Regions from separate parts of the Propioniciclava coleopterorum genome, predicted to be linked through region 1. Evidence: riboswitches for the same ligand, from Rfam matches in the RefSeq annotation. Region 1 holds a riboswitch; each other region holds the start of a gene.
The links. A riboswitch is a leader RNA that binds a small molecule or an ion and turns the genes downstream of it on or off. The one in region 1 is predicted to bind cobalamin.
Positions count from the first base shown of each region.

Region 2: linked by a shared signal. The riboswitch ahead of G7070_RS09060 (ATP-binding protein) and the one ahead of G7070_RS17000 (ABC transporter substrate-binding protein) in region 1 are both predicted to bind cobalamin.
Region 3: linked by a shared signal. The riboswitch ahead of nrdH (glutaredoxin-like protein NrdH) and the one ahead of G7070_RS17000 (ABC transporter substrate-binding protein) in region 1 are both predicted to bind cobalamin.
Region 4: linked by a shared signal. The riboswitch ahead of cobA (uroporphyrinogen-III C-methyltransferase) and the one ahead of G7070_RS17000 (ABC transporter substrate-binding protein) in region 1 are both predicted to bind cobalamin.

Region 1 is NZ_CP049865.1:3,588,696-3,592,605, reverse strand. Features, by position in the region: gene scpB (SMC-Scp complex subunit ScpB) at 1-132, shown strand, start outside; gene G7070_RS17010 (pseudouridine synthase) at 129-866, shown strand; gene G7070_RS17005 (proteasome accessory factor PafA2 family protein) at 875-2,293, shown strand; cobalamin riboswitch at 2,444-2,625, shown strand; gene G7070_RS17000 (ABC transporter substrate-binding protein) at 2,666-3,667, shown strand; gene G7070_RS16995 (FecCD family ABC transporter permease) at 3,765-3,910, shown strand, end outside.
Region 2 is NZ_CP049865.1:1,888,285-1,892,194, forward strand. Features, by position in the region: gene G7070_RS09050 (cobalt-precorrin-4/precorrin-4 C(11)-methyltransferase) at 1-744, shown strand, start outside; gene cbiE (precorrin-6y C5,15-methyltransferase (decarboxylating) subunit CbiE) at 755-1,975, opposite strand; cobalamin riboswitch at 2,005-2,150, shown strand; partial or broken gene G7070_RS09060 (ATP-binding protein) at 2,191-3,270, shown strand; gene G7070_RS17750 (vWA domain-containing protein) at 3,648-3,910, shown strand, end outside.
Region 3 is NZ_CP049865.1:2,180,556-2,184,465, reverse strand. Features, by position in the region: gene G7070_RS10425 (thiamine pyrophosphate-binding protein) at 1-769, opposite strand, end outside; gene G7070_RS10420 (MBL fold metallo-hydrolase) at 945-1,775, shown strand; cobalamin riboswitch at 1,823-2,044, shown strand; gene nrdH (glutaredoxin-like protein NrdH) at 2,192-2,431, shown strand; gene nrdI (class Ib ribonucleoside-diphosphate reductase assembly flavoprotein NrdI) at 2,433-2,906, shown strand; gene nrdE (class 1b ribonucleoside-diphosphate reductase subunit alpha) at 2,834-3,910, shown strand, end outside.
Region 4 is NZ_CP049865.1:1,741,272-1,745,181, reverse strand. Features, by position in the region: gene cbiB (adenosylcobinamide-phosphate synthase CbiB) at 1-1,236, opposite strand, end outside; cobalamin riboswitch at 1,283-1,409, shown strand; partial or broken gene cobA (uroporphyrinogen-III C-methyltransferase) at 1,511-2,241, shown strand; gene G7070_RS08385 (dihydrofolate reductase family protein) at 2,283-2,843, shown strand; gene G7070_RS08380 (hypothetical protein) at 2,911-3,120, opposite strand; gene G7070_RS08375 (Imm1 family immunity protein) at 3,062-3,907, shown strand.

The DNA.
Region 1 (3,910 bases):
GAGACGCTGACCGCCGAGGCGCTCGACCCGGACGCGGAGGAGCCCGCGCCGGACGCCCCGGCGACGACCCCAGCCCACCACGACCCCGGGGCGGCCGAGCCGGCCGCCGACGACCACGAGGAGGACGCATGAGCGAGCCCGAGGGCATCCGGCTGCAGAAGGTGCTGGCGCAGGCCGGCGTCGCCTCGCGGCGGGCGGCCGAGCAACTCGTCGACCAGGGCCGCATCGAGATCAACGGCGAGATCGTCTCCGAACAGGGCCGCCGCGTCGACCCGCACCGCGACGTGATCCGCGTCGACGGCCGCCGCATCCCGCCGCCCCGCGAGCACCAGTACCTCGTGTTCAACAAGCCGCGCGGCGTGGTGTCCACCATGAGCGACCCGCAGGGCCGCCCGACCCTGAGCGACTACCTGGGCGAGCACGCGGGCGAGGGCCTGTTCCACGTCGGACGCCTCGACACCGACACCGACGGCATGATCCTGCTGACCAACGACGGCGACTTCGCCCAGCGGATGGCCCACCCCAGCTACGAGCTCACCAAAACCTACGTGGCCGAGGTGGAGGGCGACCTCACCGAGGCCACGCGCCGCAGGCTGGCGTCCGGGATCACGCTGGAGGACGGCCCCGTCAAACCCGACCTGGTCAAGCTCGGCGCGGGGACCGGCCGGCGCACCATGGTCACCGTGGTGCTGCACGAGGGCCGCAACCGGATCGTCCGGCGCATGTTCGCGGAGGTCGGCCACCCCGTCACCGCGCTCTCGCGCACCCAGATCGGGCCGGTGCGGATGGGCCGGCTGCGTCCGGGCGAACTGCGCGAGGTCACCCGCGACGAACTCGGCGCCCTCCTGGACGCCGTCAAGCTCTAGGACGGGCCATGCGCCGCATCGTCGGGATCGAGACCGAGTACGGGCTGCTGGCGACCGCCGACGGCAAGCGGCTGGCCTCCGACGAGGCCGCGGCGCGGCTCTTCACGCCCCTGGCGGCGCGGTTCGCCTCGACCAACGCGTTCCTGGGCAACGGCGGCCGGCTCTACCTCGACATCGGGTCGCACCCGGAGTACGCCACGCCTGAGTGCACGTCGGCGGCCGACCTGGTGATCGCGCAGCGGGCCGGCGACGCGCTCCTGGTCGACCTGGCGGCGCAGGCGCGGGCCGCCGAGGCCGACGAGGGCCACGACGTGACGTTCCGGCTGTTCCGCAACAACACCGACTCCTACGGCAACACCTGGGGTAGCCACGAGAACTACCTCGTCGCCCGCGACACCGACCCGCGGGTGCTGGCGGACTGGCTGATCGGCTTCCTGGTGAGCCGCCAACTCATCGGCGGCGCCGGGCACTGGCGGCGCGGCCGGTTCACGCTGTCGCAGCGCGGCGACCTCCTCGGCGACGTGGTGTCCAACCAGACCACCCGCAGCCGCCCCCTGATCAACACCCGCGACGAGCCGCACGCCGACCCGGCGCGCTACCGCCGGCTGCACGTCATCTCCGGCGACACCACCAGCCTGGACGCCGTGATGTGGCTGACGGTCGCCGCCACCGAGCTCGTGCTGCGGCGCGCCGAGGCGGGCGGCGCGCCCCCGCCGGGCCCCGCGGACCCGCTCGCCGCGCTGCGGGCCTGGACCGTCGACCCGGACGCCGCCGTCCCGGCCGCCGGCGGGGGAGCCACGACCGCCCGGGCGCTGCAGCGCGCCCACCTCGACGCCACCCGCGCCCTGGCCGAGTCCGGAGACGCCGAGGGCGCGGCGGCCCACGCCGCCTGGACGCGGCTCCTGGACGACCTGGACGCCGGCCGCACCGAGGGCACCGAGTGGGGCGCCAAGCGCCGCCTGATCCGGGGGTGGGCCGAGCGGCACCGGATCGCCCCCGACGACCCGCGGCTCGACGCCCTCGACCTGCGCTGGCACGAGCTCGGCGCCGACGCCTCCGGACGCCCCCGCGGGCTGGCTGCGCTGCTGCAGTCCGGCGCGGAGCCGATCGCCGATCCGGCCGCCGTCGCGGCGGCCCTGACGCGGGCCCCGTCGGCGTCCCGGGCGCGCGCCCGCGGCCTCGTGCTGGATGCCGCCCGGTCCCGCGAGCGGGACATCGCCGTGGACTGGGCGAGCTTCGCGGTGCACGACCTGCCGGGGCCGACGCCCGCGGCGCCGCAGACCGTCAAGATGGCGTGGGACGACCCCTTCGACCCCGAGCCGCCCGGCCTGCACGCCCTGGTGGACCGCCTGCGGGACGAGCCACGGATCCGCGCGCTCGGCGGCTTCACCCCGCCCGGACCCGGCGTCCCCGCGTCCGGGGCCTGACAAGCCCCGGTGCCCCGGCGGCGCCGACCTGACGGTCGTGGGTCGGGGCCCTTCCTCCGCCCTCCGCTGTCCGACCCCGTGGTGCTTGCGTTCCGGCGAACGCCGCGCCGTCCGGCGCCGGGGGACCGGCGTGGCCGGGTGCGGCCGCGTGGTACCTTCAGGGCGTCCAGCGCCCTCGATCCGTCGAGGGGTGGGAATCCGGTGAGAGTCCGGAACTGTCGCGCAGCGGTGAGGATGATGCCTCCGGCAAGACACCACTGGGAGTGATCCCGGGAAGGTGCCGGAGGCGTGTGATTCCGAGTCCGAAGACCGGCTGGACGCGTCCGTGTTCATTCCGGTCCCGCGTCAGGACCGTTCGCGAAGGAGTCGCCCATGCGTCCCTCATCACCCATCACCCGTCTCGTCGCCCTCGGCCTGGCCGCCGGGCTGGCCCTCACCGGCTGCGCCGGCGCGCCGGACGCCACCCCGGGCTCGTCGCCGTCGGAGTCGCAGGCCCCGTTCCACGTCTCGCTCACCAACTGCGGCGTGCCGCTGACCCTGGACGCGCCGCCCGCCCGCGCCGTCGCGCTCAACCAGGGGGTCATCGAGGAGGTGCTCTCGGTGGGGGCCGCCGGCCAGTTGGCGGGCACGGCCTACCTCGACGACGCGATCGCCGAGCACCTCGAGGCCGCCTACGCCACGGTGCCGGTGCTCGCCGAGCAGTACCCCACGCGCGAGGCGTTCCTCCAGGCCACCCCGGACTTCGCGCTGGCGTCCTACAACAGCGCCTTCGGCGAGAAGGGGGTCGGGTCACGCGAGGAACTCGCGGCGTCCGGCATCGGCACCTACATCGACCCGTTCGGGTGCCCGAACGTGGCCGACCGCCCCGCGGCGACCTTCGAGAACGTCTGGACCGGCATCGGCGAGGTCGGGGCCATCTTCGGCCGCGACGCCGAGGCCACCGCCCTGATCGAGGCCCAGCGCACCCGGCTCGCGTCCCTGCGCGCCGACCGCGCCGGCGACGGTCTGCGCGTCGTGTGGTGGGACGGCGGCGACACCGCGCCGTCGGTGGGCGGCGCCGGGGGCGGCCCCGCGCTCGTCCTGGACGCCGTGGGCGCCACCAACGTGTTCGCCGACCAGCCGAAGGCGTGGGCGAGCGTCTCGTGGGAGCAGGTCGTCGCCGCCGACCCGGACGTGATCGTCACGGTCGACGCCTCGTGGGACCCCGCCGAGCAGAAGCGGGCCCACCTGCAGGCGGACCCGGTGCTGCAGAACCTCCGCGCGGTCCGCGAGGGCCGGATCGTCACGGTGGCCTTCTCGCAGTCCACGCCCGGCGTCGGGCTGATCGACGGGGCGCGGAGCCTCGCGGAGCAGCTCGAGCGGTTGCCCGCCTGAGATGGTGGCCGACGCGCGGGTCCGACCGCTCGCCCGTCACCGCCCCCGGCCGGCGCCCCCGGCCGGGCGGCCGCCCGTCGCGCCGGTCGCGCTCGGGCTGGCGGTGCTGCTGCTGATCTCCATGGTGATCGCGCTGGGCATCGGCTCGGTGCAGGTCCCGTGGACCGACGTCGTCGCGGTCATCGCCCGCCGGCTGCGCCTGATCGAGGGCGCGGGCGTCACGGCGCTGCAGGACGACATCGT
Region 2 (3,910 bases), 1.7 Mb from region 1:
TTCGTGGGCGCCGGACCCGGGGCCGCCGACCTGCTGACCGTTCGGGCGGTCCGGCTGCTGGAGGCCGCGGACGTGGTGCTGTTCCCCGGCACCTACCTAGACCCGGGCGTCCTGGCGCACGTCAGCCCGGACGCCGAGCTGATCGACACCCAGGACCTCGACCTGGACCAGATCACCGCCCGGATCGTCGACGCGGCCCGCGCGGGCCGCTCGGTGGTGCGGCTCGCTTCGGGCGACCTGTCGGTCTACTCCGCGCTCCACGAGCAGGCCCGTCGCCTGGACGCCGCGGGCGTCGCCTGGGACGTCACGCCGGGCGTCCCCGCCTACGCGGCGGCGGCCGCCGCGGTGGGACGCGAACTCACCGTGCCACTGCTGGGCCAATCGGTGGTGCTCACCCGCACCCAGGCCCGCTCCACCGCGATGCCGAGCGGGGAGGCCCTGGCCGCATTCGCCGCGACCGGAGCCACGCTCGTGCTGCACCTGGCGATCACCCGCACCCGGGAACTGATGGCCGAGGTGGCGCCGCACGTCGGGGCGGACTGCCCGGTCGTCGTCGCCCACCGGGTGAGTCAGCCCGAGCAGCAGATCCTGCGGGGCACAGTCGCCACCATCGCGGACGCCGTGGAGGCGGCCGGGCTGCGCCAGGCGGCGCTGATCATGGTCGGCCGCACGCTCGATCCGGCTTCGGCGGGGGAGTCCTACCTGTACGACCCGCGCCGCGACCGCACCATCAAGCGCCGGTAGCCGGAACGGCTCAGGCGGGCTTGGTCCAGGCCCACTGGGTGACGCAGCGGGCGGGGGTCCAGCCGGTGAAGGAGCCCAGCGGTGCGGCGACCTCGATGCCGATGCGGGTCAGTTCGCCCCCGCGCTCGGCGAACAGGCCGGCGAGCCGCATCTCGGTCTCCAGCGTGACGCCGTGGACGACCAGCCGCCCGCCGGGACGCAGTGCGGCCAGGCAGGTGTCGAGCACACCCGGGACGCTCGCGCCGCCACCGACGAAGATCGCGTCCGGCTCGGGGAGCCCGGCGAGCGCCTCGGGCGCAGCCCCGCGCACCACGCGCAGCCCCGGCACGCCGAGCGTGGTGGCGTTGCGCATGATCCGTGTGGCCCGCTCCGGGTTGGACTCGATCGCGATCGCCCGGCACGTCGGGTGCGCGCGCAACCACTCGATGCCGACGGAACCGGCGCCGGCGCCGACGTCCCACAGCAGCCCGCCGGGCGTGGGCGCCAGCCGCGCCAGGGCCGAGGCGCGCAGGTCGCGCTTGGTCAGTTGGCCGTCGTGGGCGTAGGCCGTGTCGGGCAGACCGGGCGTCCAGCCCAGGCGGTGCGGCCCGACGACCTCGATGCCCACCACGTTCAGCCGCGGCGAGCGGGCCGACCAGGCGTCGGCGATCCCGTCGATCCGGGACGCGGCGGCCGAGCCGAGGTCGCCCAGGACGTGCAGCCGGCTCGCCCCGTAGCCCGCGCCCACGAGCAGGGCGGCGACGGCGGCCGGGGTCGTCTCGTCCGCGGACAGGGCGAGCACGCGGCGTCCGGGCGCGAGTTCGCGGGCCAGCAGGCCGATCGGACGCCCGACGAGGCTGACGACGGCGGTGTCCGCGGCCGACCAGCCCAGTTCGGCGCGGGCGAGCGCCACCGAGGAGACGGCGGGCACGATGCGGACGGCGTCCGCCCCGAGGAGTTCGACCAGGGTCGCGCCGATGCCGGACACCAGCGGGTCGCCCGACGCGACGGCCACCACGTCGCCCTGCGGCAGCTTCGCCAGCAGGCCAGGCAGGCCCGCCTTCAGCGGGGAGGGCCACGTGAGGCGGCGCTGGTCGGCGGCCTCCGGGACGAGCGCGAGTTGCCGGGGGGCGCCCAGCAGCACATCGGCGTCCTCGATGAGGGCGCGGGACGCGGCGGGGAGCCCGGCGAGACCGTCCGCGCCGATCCCGACCACGGTCAACCGGCGGGTGGGATCGACGCGGTTCAACACGGGTCACCACGCTATCGTGGGCGGCGGCACGAGGTGCCCCGAAGTGACGTTCGTCGGAGACGGCGAAGCGCGCGCGACGGGGAGAATCTGGGAAGCCGGTGAGATTCCGGCACAGGCCCGCTGCGGTGAACCGAGCCCCGGGAGGGGACTCGGCCAAGTCCGAAGACCGGCCTCGCGCCACGACCGACCGGTTGGCGACAGAGCGGGAGCCTCACATGCCACTGCAGTACCCCTTTTCGGCCATCGTCGGCTGCGAGGCCGACGACCTCGACGACATGGGCCTGGCCCTGGTGTTGTCCACCATCTCCCCGGAGATCGGCGGTGTGCTGATCCGCGGCGAGAAGGGGACCGCCAAGTCCACCGCCGTCCGCGCGCTCGCCGCGGTGCTGCCCCCCGTCGACGTCTTCGAAGGGGACCGGTTCTCGATCGACCCCGACGACCCCACCGCCACGTCGCCCGACGTGCCCGCCGCCACGCCGTCGCCCGGCCCGGGCGTGCGTCCCGGGGCGGCACGCGACGACCACGGCGGGGCGGCGTCCGACGACCACCCCGTCGCGGAATGGCCGGCCGCGGGACGCGCGCGACGCACCCGGCCCGTGCGGCTGGTGGAGTTGCCCGTCGGCGCCACCGAGGATCGCGTGCTCGGGTCGATCCACCTGCAGAGCGCCCTGTCGGCGGGGCGGGTGACGTTCGAGCCGGGGCTGCTCGCCCGGGCGCACCGCGGCATCCTCTACGTCGACGAGGTGAACCTGCTGCACGACCACCTGGTCGACCTCCTGCTGGACGCCGCCGCGATGGGACGCGCCACCATCGAGCGCGACGGCATCTCGGTCGAGCACGCCGCCCGCTTCGTCCTGATCGGCACGATGAACCCCGAGGAGGGCGAACTGCGTCCGCAGCTGCTGGACCGGTTCGGGCTCACGGTGGAGGTCGCCGCGCCGCGCGATCCGGGGCACCGGGTCGAGGTGGTGCGCCGCCGGCTCGCCTTCGACGCCGGCCCCGCCGCCTTCGCCGCCCGGTTCGCGCCGCAGGACGCCGCACTGAGCGCCCGGATCGGGGACGCCCGCGCCCGAATCGGCTCGGTGGCGCTCAGCGGGGCGGCGCTCGCCGCGATCGCCCGGGTGTGCGCCGGCTTCGAGGTGGACGGCCTGCGCGCCGACATCGTCACAGCCCGCGCCGCGGTCGCGCACGCCGCCTGGTCCGGACGCGGCACCGTGACGCGCGCCGACATCCGGCAGGCCGCGCTGCTCGCCCTGCCGCACCGCCGGCGCCGCAACCCGTTCGACGCCCCCGGCCTCGACGAGGACCTGCTCGACCGACTCCTGGGCGACGACGAGCCCGAGCCCGACCCCGACGACCTGCCGCCCGAGCCCGACGGCCCGGACGACCCCGGCCCGGACGACCCCGGCCCGGACGATCCCGGTCAGGAGGCCGCCGATGACACCGACGGGTCCGGCGAGCCTGCGACCGACGCCCCCGGGCGCCCCGACGCACCCGAGGGTTCCGACCCGACCGGACGCTCCGACGCCCCGCAGCCGGCGACCGATCCCCAGGGCTCCGCCCCGCCCGAGGACCTCGACCCGCCGCCGCTGGACGCCCCCGCCGACGCCGGACCGGACAGGACGGTCACCGCGGCCGCGCCCTACCGCCCCGGCTGTTCGCGGTCCGCGGGATGGGCGCCGGCAGCGCGGGACGCCGCAGCCGCGCGCTCTCGACCCAGGGCCGCCGGATCGGGGCCGAGCCCGCGGCGTCCGGGGCGGGATCGCTGCACCTCGTCGAGACGCTGATCGCGGCCGCCCGGCACCAGGGCGCGCGCCGCGCGGACGGCGGCCGGGTGCGGCTGGAGGCGTCCGACCTGCGCGTCGCCGCCCGGGAGGGCCGCGAGGCGAACCTCATCCTGTTCTGCGTGGACGCCTCTGGCTCGATGGCCGCCCG
Region 3 (3,910 bases), 1.4 Mb from region 1:
GCCACGGGTGCGCGTCCGGCAGGACGCCGACGCCGTGGATGGTGGTGGCGACGGGCGCGGCCGCCCGCTCGGCCAGGTCGGCGAGCGCCTCCCAGCCGCCGGAGGCGTGCACGCCCGAGCCGGCGAAGATCACGGGACGCTGCGCAGCGGCGAGCGCGGCGGCGGCCCGCTCGACGGCGTCCTGCGGGGCGGGCGTCCGCTCCGCCGGGGTGGTGCGGGCGGCCGCGGCGGGCGCGGCGAGGTCGGCGGCGGCCAGGTCGACTGGCTGCTCGTAGACGTCCTCGGGGACGATCAGCACGACGGGGCCGGGGCGGCCCGCGACGGCGACCGCGGCGAGCTCGGCGACGGCGGCGGGGATGTCCGCGGCGGCGTCCACCGAGATGACGCGCTTGCTGACGGCCTTGAACAGGTCGGGCTGGTGGATCTCGGTCAGCGCGCCGGTGCCGCGGCTGGCGCGGTGGATGTCGGAGGTGAGCACGAGCACCGGGATGCCGGACGCGCGCGCCTCCCCCAGGCCGCCGACCGCGAACGTCGCCCCGCCGCCCGAGGAGACCTCGACGACGCCGATGCGTCCGGTGGCGCGGGCGAAGGCGTCCGCCATGAACGCCGCGTGCCGCTCGTCGCGTGCCAGCACGTGCCGGACCCCGGCGGTGTTGGACTCGAGCGCGTCGTAGAACGCGACCCCCGTATCGCCGGGGACCCCGAAGATGGTGGTCAGCCCGGCTGCCCCCAGGGATGCCACCAGCAGCTCCGCGCCCGTCTCGCTCATGTTGTTCTCGTCCTCCAGAGGTGTCACGCCGTTGTTTGCATGCAAGTATGCATACGAGTTGTTCGGCGGTCAATGGTCCGTCTTGCCGGGATCGGCACCGCCCCCGAGGCGGGTCGGCGGGGTTCCGCCTGCGCGGGATCGGGCCTAGCCTCGAGGCACGACCCGAGGAGCGACCATGGCGACCACGTTCGAACCGGACCTCATCAGCTGCGCCACCTGCGGGGTGGAGGCGACGACGCCGCTCCCCGCGGTCTGCCCGATCTGCGCCGACGAGCGGCAGTGGGTGCCCGCGTCCGGGCAGGCGTGGACGACCCAGGCGGATCTCGCGGCGCGCTCGGTCGTGACGGTCGGCCAGGTGGACGAGCGACAGTGGAGCGTGACCGCGTCCGACGTCGGCATCGGTCAAACGATGCAGGTGATCCGGACGGCGGACGGGGTCGTGCTGTGGGACCCGATCGGCCTGGTCGACCGCGGCGCGGTCGGGTTCATCGAAAGCCTGGGCCCGGTGATCGCGGTGGTCGCGAGCCACCCGCACATGTACGGCGCCCAGGTCGCCTGGTCGCGGGCGCTGGACGACGCGCCGGTGCTGATTTCGCGTCCGGACGCGGGCTGGGTGCAGCGGCGCGACGAGCGCCTGGTGGAGATCGAGGGCGCCCACCGCCTGGCCGAGGACGCCGAGATCGTCACGCTCGGCGGCCACTTCGCGGGCAGCCTCGTCCTGCACTGGACGTCCGGCGCGGACGGCCGCGGCGTCCTGCTGGCCGGCGACACGATCATGGCCAACCCCGACCGCAGCAGCGTGAGCTTCATGCGCAGCTACCCCAATCGGATCCCGCTGTCGGGCTCGACGGTCGAGCGGATGCTCGCCACGCTGGGCGAGCGCAGCTACTCCCGGCTCTGGTCCAACTTCGCCAACGCCATCACCGAGGACGCCGACCGGGTGGTCGCGGCGTCCGCTGCCCGCCACATCGGCTGGGTGACGGGCGCCTTCGACGACGCCACCTGAGCCCCCGCCCACTAGATGTGGGGGTTACAGCCGTGTGATTTTCCGTATATAGTGGCGGACGCAGCGGTTCGGCCCACCAGCCAGGTGGGTCGTCGCAAGAGGGAATCCGGTGAGAGTCCGGAACTGCCCCGCAGCGGTGAGTGGGAACGACCGCCGTCAACAGCACTGGGACGCCACGTCCTGGGAAGCGACGGCCAGTAGGACCGACCGGCACGTACAGCCGGTCCCAGCCCACGAGTCCGAAGACCTGCCTCTGCCGCCCGACGCGTCCCCGGACGCCCGGGCGCCCGTTTGCTCGGCCTCGCGGGAGGGCTGCGCCGCGGCGGACCCTCCGGTCCGCGTCGGTCCCACCCCTTTTCGTCGGCTGCGCAGGCACACCCACTTCGCGACGGATCGGACGGAAGGGACTCCCTCACGTGAGCATCACCATCTACAGCAAGCCCGCCTGCGTGCAGTGCACGGCCACCTACCGGGCGCTGGACAAGCTCGGCCTGGCCTACGAGGTCGTCGACCTGGCCGCGGACGAGGCCGCGCTCCTCGAGGTGTTGGCCCTGGGCTACCAGCAGGCGCCGGTCGTGGTCGCCGACGACGAGCACTGGTCCGGGTTCCGTCCGGATCGGATCCAGGCGGCGGCCGCACGCGTCGCCGCGGCCTGACGTGGCGGCCGCCCAGGCCGCTGTCCGGCTGGTGTACTTCTCCTCCACCTCGGAGAACACCCATCGCTTCGTGTCCAAGCTGGGCCTGCCCGCGTCCCGGATCCCGCTGCGCGGCTCGGACGAACCGCTGCGGGCGGCCGCACCCTACGTGCTGGTCGTCCCCACCTACGGCGGCGGCAACCAGGGCGGCGCGGTCCCCAAGCAGGTCATCCGCTTCCTCAACGACGTCGACAACCGCGCCCTGATCAGGGGCGTCATCACCGCCGGCAACACCAACTTCGGCGAGGCCTACTGCCTCGCCGGCACGATCATCGCCGCCAAGTGCGGCGTCCCCCACCTCTACCAGTTCGAACTGATGGGCACGCCCGACGACGTCGAGGCTGTCCGCGAAGGGCTCCACTCATGGCTTCCACCGTTCTCACCGACCCCGGCACCGACCAAGCCGACGTCCACCGCCTCGACCACCACGCGCTGAACGCGCTGCTGAACCTCTACGACGCGGACGGCCGCATCCAGTTCGACGCCGATCGGCTCGCCGCCCGGCAGTACTTCCTGCAGCACGTCAACCAGAACACCGTCTTCTTCCACTCGCTGAAGGAGAAGCTCGACTACCTGGTGGAGGAGGGCTACTACGAGGCCGGCGTCCTGGACGCCTACGGGTTCGACTTCGTGAAGTCGCTGTTCAAGCGGGCCTACGCGGTGAAGTTCCGGTTCCCGACCTTCATGGGCGCGTTCAAGTACTACACCTCCTACACGCTGAAGACCTTCGACGGCAGCCGCTACCTCGAGCGGTTCGAGGACCGCGTCTGCATGGTCGCCCTGACCCTCGCCGCGGGCGACCGCGCGCTGGCCGAGCAGATCACCGACGAGATCATGGCGGGACGCTTCCAGCCGGCGACCCCGACCTTCCTGAACGCCGGCAAGGCGCAGCGCGGCGAACTCGTCTCCTGCTTCCTGCTGCGCGTGGAGGACAACATGGAGTCGATCGCCCGGGCGATCAACTCCTCGCTGCAGCTGTCCAAACGGGGCGGCGGCGTGGCGCTGTCGCTGAGCAACATCCGCGAGTCGGGCGCCCCGATCAAGAAGATCCAGAACCAGTCCTCGGGCGTGATCCCGGTGATGAAGCTGCTGGAGGACTCCTTCTCCTACGCCAACCAGCTCGGCGCGCGCCAGGGCGCGGGCGCGGTGTACCTGCACGCCCACCACCCCGACATCCTGAGCTTCCTGGACACCAAGCGCGAGAACGCCGACGAGAAGATCCGGATCAAGACGCTGTCGCTGGGCGTCGTCATCCCCGACATCACCTTCGAGCTGGCGCGCGCCGGCGAGGACATGTACCTGTTCAGCCCCTACGACATCGAGCGGGTCCACGGCGTCCCGTTCACCGAGATCTCGATCAGCGAGAAGTACCACGAGCTCGTCGACGACGGCCGCATCGGCAAGAAGAAGATCAACGCGCGCAAGTTCTTCCAGACGCTC
Region 4 (3,910 bases), 1.8 Mb from region 1:
CAGCCTCACGAGGGGTCGCGAAGGTGGCGAAGGGTGAGCATCCATGGGGGTGGGTCCTCGTCGTCCGGGGGTGTGGGACGAGCCCGACTCTAAGGAACGCCGCCCCTTTCGCGCCAGTTGTCCACCATTCGAATGTGGACAACCGCCGCATTTCCACGATTTCTGTGGATAAGTCGGAAGGGACTCACAACCACCCTGAAAGAATCCTGAGAAACCGCGATGGATCCCCGAATGCCTTGTGGCGGGGCAGATCCCGCCGGGGAAATCGCCTTCCTCAGCGCGGCCGGTGCCGCGGCCACAGCGCCGGCGCGAGGCGTCCGAGCACCGTGGCGGCGAGCGCGCCGGCGGACACCGCGCCCGCCAGCCGGGTGGCGCGCGGCACGTCCTCCGGGGTCGGCGGGTCGCCGTAGCCGAGTTCGCCGCGGTCCTCGACGACGCCCCCGTAGACGTTGCGTCCCCCCAGTCGCACCCCCAGGGCCCCGCGAAGGCGGCCTCGACCACGCCGGCGTTGGGGCTCGGATGCGCGGACGCCTGCTCCCGCACCGCCCTCACGGCGGCGGCGCGGCTCCCGCCCACCAGCGGCGCGCACGCCACCGCCAGCGCGCCGGCCAACCGCGCCGGCACCCAGTTGGCCACGTCGTCGACGCGCGCGGCGGCCCACCCGAAGCGCTCGTAGCGCGCGTTGCGGTAGCCGACCATCGCGTCGAGGGTGTTGATCGCGCGGTAGCCCAGCAGCCCCGGGACGCCGGCGACCGCGCCCCAGAACAGCGGCGCCACCACCGCGTCGGAGGTGTTCTCGGCGACCGACTCAACCGTCGCGCGGGCGATGCCGGCGGCGTCCAGGGTCGCCGGGTCGCGGCTGACCAGGTTCCGGACGCGCCCGCGCGCGGCGGTGATGTCGTCGGCCGCGAGGGCGTCCGCGATCGCCTCGGCCTCGGCCGCGAGCGAGCGCCCACCCAGCACGGCCCAGGTCGCCACCCCGGTCAGCGCGGCGCGCAGCAGCGGTCGCTCGCGCACGCAGCGCTCGGCGACGACGCCCAGGGCCACCGCGCCCCCGACGAGGACGGCCTCGTGCGCGGCACCCCGGACGCGGGAGTCGGCGTACCAGCGCTCCTCCAGCATCCCGGCGGCGCGCCCGAAGCCGGCGACGGGATGGAACCGGCGGGGGTCGCCGAGCGCCCGGTCGGCCAGCCAGCCCAGCAGCAGTCCGGCCGCGGTGGCGAGGGGGAGGCGCATGGCGTCGGCGTCCTTTCGGCCCGGGGAGTCGGGGGCGAGTGTGCCATACTGACGCCCGCAGCGACGTGCTGAGGAACTCCGGTGAGCGACAGCGATTCCGGGACGGTCCCGCCACTGTGAGCGGCCCCCACCAGGGCCGTGAGTCAGGAACTCGCCCCGCTGCCGAGCTACGCATTCGGGCGAGGAAACCTGAGGAGGCTCCGTGGCGCTTCATGCCCCGGTCCAGAACCATCCCGCGGCGGACGGCCGCACCGCTCCCCCCACGGCGACGCCTATGCGCGTCGGCCAGGTCGTGCTGGTCGGCGGCGGCCCGGGGATCCCGATCTGCTCACCGTCGGCGGGCTGCGGGCGCTGCGCGAGGCCGATGTCGTGCTGTACGACCACCTCGCCCCGGCGGCCTGCCTCGAAGAGTGCCGCCCGGGCGCGACGCTGATCGACGTGGCGAAGTTCCCGCGCGGCGCTCAGACCGCGCAGGACCGCATCAACGACCTGCTCGTGGAGCACGCCCGCACCGGCGCGACCGTCGTGCGCTTTAAGGGCGGTGACCCGTTCGTGTTCGGGCGCGGCAGCGAGGAGTGGCTGGCGTGCGCCGCGGCGGGCATCCCGGTGCGCGTCATCCCAGGGGTGTCGTCGGCGATCGCGGGGCCCGAACTCGCGGGCATCCCCGTCACGCACCGCGGCATCACGCAGCAGTTCACGGTCGTGACCGGGCACGTCGGACCCGATCACCCCGCCTCGACGGTCGACTGGGACGCCCTGGCCCGCTTCGCCGGGACGCTGGTCATCCTGATGGGCGTCAAGGCGCTGCCCGCGATCAGCGCCGGGCTGATCGCGCGCGGGATGGCCGCCGACACCCCGGCCGCGATCGTCGCCGACGCGGGGCTCCCCGGCCAGACGGTGGTCCGCGGGACGCTGGGGTCGCTGCCCGCGCTCGCGGACGCCGCGGGCGTCCGGCCGCCGGCGCTGACGGTCATCGGCGAGGTCGTCGGGCTCGAGCTCCCCTGACGCTCTGGCGCGGGGAAGCCGCGTGTGACAGCGTCGGACGCATGGGACGCATCATCTTCGACACCGCCACCACCCTCAACGGCTTCATCGCCGACGAGGACAACTCGCTGGCCTGGCTCTTCGCGGTCGAGAACGGCACCCAGCCCGACGAGGGCCTGTTCCCCGCGGACCCCGGCGTCATGGTCGAGGGCTCGACCACCTACGAGTGGGTGCTGGAGGAGTCCGACATCCTCGCCCACCCGGAGCGCTGGGCCGAGTTCCACGGCGAGCGTCCGTGCTTCGTCTTCACGTCCCGGACGTTGCCCGTCCCGCGGGGCACCGACATCCGGTTCGTGTCCGGCCCGGTGAGCGACGCGCTGCCGGCGATCCGGGAGGCGGCCGGCGACCGGGACATCTGGGTCGTCGGGGGCGGGGACCTCGCCGGGCAGTTCCTCGACGCGGACGCCCTGGACGAGATCGCGATCTCGGTTGCGCCGGTCGCCCTGGCGGGCGGCGCCCCGCTGCTGCCGCGGCGCGTGGAGTCCGACCGGCTGCGGCTGGAGTCGGCGACCAGGGTCGGCCAGTTCGCGCGGCTGGTCTACACGGTGCTTCCGCGGGCCTGACCGGCGCCGCGGCGTCCGCTCACTTCGCTGCGGCGTCCGCCCACCGGGAACCCGCCCAGCCGCGGCGTCACCATACCCAGCGGGCGGCCGCCTCCCAGGTGTCCTCGGGCGTGGCGTTGAACGCGATGGCCGCGCCCGGCGCGTGCACCCGCACCAGGTTGGTGACCCGCTCGAACAGCCCGTGCCCGCCGCGCGCCCAGGCATCGGCCGGCCGCGGGCTGGCCGCCCCGGGGACGGGTGCCGTAGCGTCGCAGTCCCGAGGCAGGAGGCCCGTCATGGACCAGACCCCACCCGAAGCCCGCTATGTCGCCGCCGGACACATCGAGGGGAAGGCCGCGCTCCAGGTGCGCGCGGCGGCGTCCTCGGGCGGCACGATCCACCACAACAATCCGTTCGGGACGTGCATCTACTGCCAGCAGCAGGTCCCGACCCTGCTGCCGGACGGCGCCCGCCTGACCGCGGAGCCGCCTGCGCAGGCGCGGCCCCGCAGCGCGTGGTGGTCCCCGCCCGGCCCCGTCACGATGGTGGGCAACGTCGCCGACCCGGCGTCCCACCCCGTCGCGACCGCGCAGTCACCGCACCCCGCCACGACGGAGTCGGGGCACCTGGGGATCCAGGCGGCGGGGCGAGGGTCGGTGCAGCCTCACGGCGGGCATCGGGCCGGCGAGCCGGCGCGGCACGAGGATGGACGCCCGCTCGACGTCTTCGACCTGGCCGGCTACCACCACGTGCCGGACGCCGCCGCGCTGGACGCGTTGCTGGCCGGCCGCGGAAGCGCCGACCACTACGAGATCTCGGCCTCGCCGCCGGCCTACCCGCTGCTGACGGCCGCCTTCAACGGCGAGGACGCCGTGCTGCACTGGTTCGCCGGGCCCGGGCACCCGGGGCTGCAATCGGTCGGTCCCGACCGCGACGGGCCGTCGCGTCACTTCCCCGACCCGGCCGGGCAGGACATCACGCTCCCCGCGGACACCGTCGTCCCCGCCGCGGACGCCGAGCGCGCCGTCCGCCAGTTCGCCGCTTCGGGTTCCCGCCCGGACGCCGTGGGCTGGCGCGAGCTCTGAGCC